Linked DNA regions of Undibacterium sp. KW1. The protein of the gene in region 1 interacts with the protein of each later gene in a pairwise test. Links are inferred from orthologs where the notes say so. Each region holds a gene or a part of one and is shown on either strand. Other genes may lie near its edges. The genes, in order: odhB and lpdA.

Region 1 (3,146 bases):
TTCACTGTCATTGATTCCGTGTTGTCTGAAGAAGCGGTATTGGGCTTTGAATATGGTTACTCCACAGCAGAGCCAAATACCCTGACTATCTGGGAAGCACAATTCGGTGATTTCGCCAATGGTGCCCAGGTTGTTATCGATCAGTTCATCAGTTCTGGTGAAGTGAAATGGGGGCGCGCATCCGGTCTGGTCATGATGTTGCCACACGGTTATGAAGGCCAGGGTCCAGAGCATTCATCTGCACGCCCTGAGCGCTTCCTGCAACTGTGTGCTGACAATAATATGCAAGTGGTACAGCCTACGACTGCAGCGCAGATTTTCCATCTGTTGCGTCGTCAGATGATACGCATGTTCCGCAAACCTCTGGTTATCATGACACCTAAGTCCCTGTTGCGTAACAAGGATGCAGGTTCACCTTTGTCTGACCTGGCGAAGGGTAGCTTCCACACCGTTATCGGTGAAGTGGATGAAAAGATTGATGCGAAGAAAGTCAAACGTGTTGTCGCTTGCTCTGGCAAAGTGTATTTCGACCTGGTCAATGCACGTAAAGAGCGTGGTCAGACAGATACAGCGATTATCCGTGTTGAACAACTGTATCCTTTCCCGCATAAGAGTTTTGCCGCAGAATTGAAAAAATTCCCGAACATGGCGGAATTGGTCTGGGCACAAGACGAGCCGCAAAATCAGGGACCATGGTTCCAGATCCAGCACAATATTTTTGAAAGCCTGGAAGAAGGTCAAAAACTTGCTTATGCAGGTCGTCCAGCCAGTGCATCGCCTGCTGTCGGTTACTATGACAAGCACTATGCACAACAAAAAGCATTGCTGGAAACGGCATTTTCCAAACTCAAAGGCTTTGTCCTGACCAAATAATGACGCGATGCGGTACCAGAAGCTGGTACCGCATTTGGCTACCCGAATCGGAGAGTAAAAAATGGCAATTATCGAAGTAAAAGTTCCTCAGTTATCTGAGTCCGTCGCAGAAGCAACCCTGTTGTCCTGGCATAAAAAAGTTGGCGAAGCAGTTGGCCGTGACGAAAACCTGATCGACGTGGAAACTGACAAAGTCGTACTGGAGCTGCCAGCCCCAGATGCTGGCGTGATCACACAAATCATCAAGGGTGATGGCAGCACGGTTGTTGCTGGCGAAGTTATCGCTATCCTGGATACAGCCGCAAGTGCTGGTACTGCTGCAACTCCAGCAGCGGCACCAGTTGCTGCTGCGCCTGCCGCAGTTGCGGCAGCTTCTTCTGACGCAAAATCTTCTGCTGGCGTGGCAATGCCTGCAGCAGCAAAAATCCTGTCAGAAAATAATCTGATTGCAGCTCAAGTTGACGGCTCCGGCAAAGATGGCCGTGTTACCAAAGGTGATGCACTGGCAGCCGTAGCCGCTAAACCTGCTGCGGCACCAGTAGTTGCTCCTCTGGCTGCTCCTGCAGCTGGCAAGCCAGCACTACAACAAGTTGCTGCACCAGCTATCGCCAGCCTGGGTGACCGTCCTGAAGAGCGCGTACCGATGAGCCGTTTGCGTGCCCGTATCGCTGAACGTCTGGTGCAATCGCAATCGACCAACGCTATTTTGACAACTTTCAACGAAGTCAACATGGCACCTGTCATGGACTTGCGTAACAAGTACAAAGACAAATTTGAAAAAGAACACGGCGTGAAACTGGGTTTCATGTCCTTCTTCGTCAAGGCTGCCGTTGCTGCATTGAAAAAATACCCTATCATCAACGCCTCTGTTGACGGTAACGACATCGTCTACCACGGTTACTTCGACATCGGTATCGCAGTCGGTTCTCCACGCGGCCTGGTAGTACCTATCCTGCGCAATGCGGATCAAATGACGATTGCTGAGATCGAGAAGAAAATCGGTGAATTCGGTGCCAAGGCAAAAGACGGCAAACTGACACTGGACGATCTGTCTGGCGGTACTTTCTCCATCTCGAATGGTGGTACTTTCGGCTCCATGTTGTCTACACCTATTATCAACCCACCACAATCCGCAATTCTGGGCGTGCATGCGACCAAGGACCGTGCCGTGGTTGAAAATGGCCAGATCGTGATCCGTCCTATGAATTACCTGGCTATGTCTTATGACCATCGTATCATTGACGGTCGTGAAGCAGTTCTGGGTCTGGTGGCAATGAAAGACGCGCTGGAAGATCCAGCCCGCCTGTTGCTTGATCTGTAATTCAGGTTCAACCCACAAAGCGAGAATCATTCCGTGAATATCGCTGACGAAATCAAACGTCTGCACGAACTGCATCAGGCAGGAGTCCTGTCTGATGCAGAATTTGCACAAGCCAAAGCCAGATTGCTGGCAACTGGTGACACTTCCGCATCCGGCAATCAACAGAGCCAGGGCTTTAATCATTTGAACCAGTTCCGCCGGTCAAAACGTGACCAGTGGCTGGGTGGTATCTGTGGTGGTCTTGGACAGTTTACTGGCCTGGATTCCTGGATATGGCGTTTGATGTTTGTCTTCTTCAGTCTTTACTTTGGCGCTGGCGTAGTGGCTTATTTGCTGGCCTGGATTTTCATCCCCGAAGAGAGCTGAAAACTACAGGGCGAAGAGTGGACGTCACGACTGGATTCGGCGCTAAATTCATATACACAAAATCAGGACATTTTCATGAGCAAACAATTTGACGTCGTCGTTATCGGTGGTGGCCCTGGTGGCTACATCGCCGCAATCCGCGCTGCCCAACTGGGATTTTCTACCGCCTGTATCGATGCATGGACCAATGAAAAAGGTGGCCCGGCTCCAGGTGGTACATGCACCAACGTTGGTTGCATCCCATCCAAAGCGCTGTTGCAGTCTTCCGAGCATTATGAGCATGCTGGTCATGCTTTCGCTGATCACGGTATCAACGTACAAGGCCTGGGTCTGGATGTATCCAAGATGCTGGGTCGCAAGAACACTATCGTCAAGCAAAACAACGACGGTATCCTGTTCCTGTTTAAAAAGAACAAAGTCACTTTCTTCCATGGCCATGGTTCGTTTGTGAAAGGCGATGCAGCCGGTTACGAAATCAAGGTTGCTGGCAAAACAGAAGAAACCATTACTGGCAAACACATCATCGTGGCTACTGGCTCGAATGCACGTGCATTGCCTGGCGCAGCATTTGATGAAACAACCATCC
Region 2 (3,241 bases), 1.5 Mb from region 1 along the record:
CAAAAGACATTGTCGCAAATCGCTGTCGAAATGGGCGAGTTGTCTGCCCAGGCACGCGATGGCAAGCTGAAACCTGCTGACATGCAGGGCGCAACCTTCACCATATCTTCACTCGGTGGTATTGGTGGTACTGCGTTCACGCCTATCATCAATGCGCCTGAAGTGGCGATCCTGGGCTTGTCCAAATCCAGTATCAAACCAGTCTGGGATGGCAAGCAATTCCAGCCACGCCTGATGTTGCCGCTGTCGCTGTCGTATGACCACCGCGTCATTGACGGCGCCATGGCTGCCAAGTTCACCGCTTATCTGGCTGATGTCCTGGCTGATTTGCGTAAAACCCTGCTGTGAACGGAGACCAGACTATGAGCACTATCGAAGTCAAAGTACCCGATATCGGTGATTTCAAGGAAGTTGAAGTCATAGAATTGCTGGTCAAGGTGGGTGACACCATCAAGGTTGATCAATCACTGGTGACTGTCGAATCCGACAAGGCCAGCATGGAAATCCCGTCCAGCCACGCCGGTGTCATCAAGGAATTGAAAGTCAAGCTCGGTGACAAGATTGCTGAAGGCAGTCTGTTGCTGGTAATTGAAGCTGAGGGGGCTGCGGCAAGTGCAGCGCCTGCAGTTGCGGCAGCTCCCGCCGTTGCGGCTGCTCCAGCAGCGGCTCCTACTGTTGCCGCTGCCGCTCCTGTGGCAGCAGCGCCTGCCGGACCAGTTGGTATCGTCGAAGTCAAAGTCCCTGATATTGGTGATTTCAAGGAAGTGGAAGTCATTGAAGTCATGGTCAAGGTTGGCGACAGCATCAAGGTCGACCAGTCCCTGATTACCGTCGAATCGGACAAGGCCAGTATGGAAATTCCATCCAGCCATGCCGGTACGGTAAAAGAAATCAAGGTCAAGGTTGGTGACAAGGTTGCTGAAGGCAGTTTGCTGTTGCTGGTCGAAGCTGCAGGCCAGGCAGCGTCTGCTCCTGCTGCTGCCACCCCAACAGCAACTGCACCCGCTGTAGCACCTGTCGTTCCTGCGCCAGTTGCTTCTGGTTACACAGGCAAGGTCGATGTCGAATGCGACATGATGGTATTGGGCGCTGGCCCTGGCGGTTATTCTGCTGCCTTCCGTTCTGCCGATCTGGGCATGAATACAGTGTTGGTTGAGCGTTATTCCACGCTGGGTGGTGTCTGTCTGAATGTGGGTTGTATTCCATCCAAGGCACTGCTGCACGTGGCCGCCGTGATTGATGAAACTGCATCCATGGCAGCGCATGGCGTGACATTTGCCAAGCCGGAAATCGATATCGACAAACTGCGCGGCTACAAGGAAAGCGTCATCAAGAAAATGACAACTGGCCTGAGTGGCATGGCAAAAGCCCGCAAGGTCAATGTGGTGCAGGGCGTAGGTCAGTTCCTGAGTCCTAATCATATCGAAGTCACCGCGGCGGATGGCAGCAAAAAAACCGTACAGTTCAAGCAGGCGATTATTGCCGCTGGTTCTTCTGTCGTGAACCTGCCTTTCGTACCGGCTGACCCGCGCATTGTTGACAGCACAGGTGCGCTGGAATTGCGTCAGATACCAAAACGCATGCTGGTCATCGGCGGCGGCATCATCGGCCTGGAAATGGCGACCGTCTATTCCACCTTGGGTTCACGCATTGATGTCGTTGAAATGCTGGATGGCCTGATGCAGGGCGCAGATCGTGACATGGTCAAGGTATGGCAAAAATTCAATGAAAAACGTTTTGACAACATCATGTTGAAAACCAAAACGGTTGCTGTTGAAGCACTGCCAGAGGGCATCAAGGTCACATTCGAAGCCGCTGAGGCGGGTGGAACTGCACCTGCACCACAAGTCTATGATCTGGTACTGGTGGCAGTAGGCCGCAGCCCCAACGGCAAGAAGATTGCTGCCGACAAGGCGGGCGTGGCCGTGACTGACCGTGGCTTCATCACTGTCGACAAGCAAATGCGCACCAACGTGCCTCATATCTTTGCGATTGGTGACCTGGTTGGCCAACCCATGCTGGCACACAAGGCCGTACATGAAGCCCACGTTGCGGCAGAAGCAGCTTCCGGTGAAAAAGCCTACTTCGATGCCAGCGTGATTCCATCCGTTGCCTACACTGACCCTGAAGTCGCATGGGTAGGTATGACAGAAGACGAAGCCAAGGCCAAAGGCGTCAAGCTCGAAAAAGGTCATTTCCCATGGGCCGCGTCTGGCCGTGCAGTGGCCAATGGCCGTGATGAAGGCTTCACCAAGTTGCTGTTCGATGCAGAAACCAAACGCATCGTTGGTGGCGGTATCGTCGGCACGCATGCGGGTGACATGATAGGCGAGATCGCCCTGGCTATCGAGATGGGTGCTGATGCAGTTGATATCGGCAAGACCATCCATCCACATCCTACCCTCGGTGAATCGATAGGCATGGCGGCTGAGGTGTATAAAGGTGTCTGTACAGACTTGCCACCGCAGCGCAAGAAATAAGTGAATTTGCTGTAAATTAAAGTTAGGTACAAGCCCTGATGCATAAAAAGCATCAGGGCTTTTTTGTATCTATCGCTATAGAACTCTAGTTTTCTGAACTTGTTCTGCAAACGGTAGTCAAATTGCTGCTTTTTGAGCTATCTTTGCGTGTTGTCCAAAAGATGGCTCCATAAAATCTGATCAAGCTCCCTTACAATAAAATATTACAGGTGGTGCAACCATGAAAACCTTTGTACGCAGCACGCTGGTCCTTGCGCTGGCAACTGCCTTTCTCCCGGCTATTTCTGTTCATGCACAGGATAAAGCTGCCCCGGCAACTACGGCGGCCAAGGCAACCAAACCAGGGCAAAAAACCGCAGACCTGCTGCCATTTCACGCAACAGAAAAGCTCTTGTCCAATGGCCTGAAAATCATCATCGTGCCGACTGGCTTGCCTAACATCATCTCGCTGCACATTCCGGTACAGACTGGTTCGCGCAATGAGATAGAAGAGGGTAAATCCGGTTTTGCCCATTTCTTTGAGCATATGATGTTTCGCGGTACCAAGGAAATTCCGGCAGACAAGTACAAAGATATATTGACGGCCACCGGCGCGAGGCAAAATGCCTACACCAGCGATGACCTGACCAACTATCACACGACCTTCTCCAAGGAAGACCTGGAAACCATGCTGAGGATAGAGGCAGACCGTTTCCAGAACCTGTCCTATAGTGAAGCAGATTTCAAGACAGAATCGCGTGCGGTACTGGGTGAATACAACA

What was found.
Region 2: the proteins of odhB (region 1) and lpdA interact in binary tests that used the Escherichia coli proteins (3 or more experiments, as listed by UniProt). The link is inferred for Undibacterium sp. KW1 from one-to-one orthologs.

The regions. Positions count from the first base shown.
Region 1 is NZ_AP018439.1:3,020,150-3,023,295, reverse strand. The notes cover bases 243-3,064. They hold odhB (2-oxoglutarate dehydrogenase complex dihydrolipoyllysine-residue succinyltransferase), read left to right. Parts: upstream 243-934; coding sequence 935-2,194; downstream 2,195-3,064. Other genes in these bases: lpdA (dihydrolipoyl dehydrogenase), read left to right, coding at 2,636-3,064; UNDKW_RS13575 (PspC domain-containing protein), read left to right, coding at 2,228-2,560; UNDKW_RS13585 (2-oxoglutarate dehydrogenase E1 component), read left to right, coding at 243-873. Outside these bases: more of UNDKW_RS13585, read left to right, coding at 1-242; more of lpdA, read left to right, coding at 3,065-3,146. UniProt on the Escherichia coli protein: E2 component of the 2-oxoglutarate dehydrogenase (OGDH) complex which catalyzes the second step in the conversion of 2-oxoglutarate to succinyl-CoA and CO(2).
Region 2 is NZ_AP018439.1:1,477,209-1,480,449, forward strand. What follows is about bases 5-2,921. They hold lpdA (dihydrolipoyl dehydrogenase), read left to right. Parts: upstream 5-362; coding sequence 363-2,480; downstream 2,481-2,921. Other genes in these bases: aceF (dihydrolipoyllysine-residue acetyltransferase), read left to right, coding at 5-348; UNDKW_RS06545 (pitrilysin family protein), read left to right, coding at 2,701-2,921. In the rest of the region: more of aceF, read left to right, coding at 1-4; more of UNDKW_RS06545, read left to right, coding at 2,922-3,241. UniProt on the Escherichia coli protein: Lipoamide dehydrogenase is a component of the glycine cleavage system as well as of the alpha-ketoacid dehydrogenase complexes.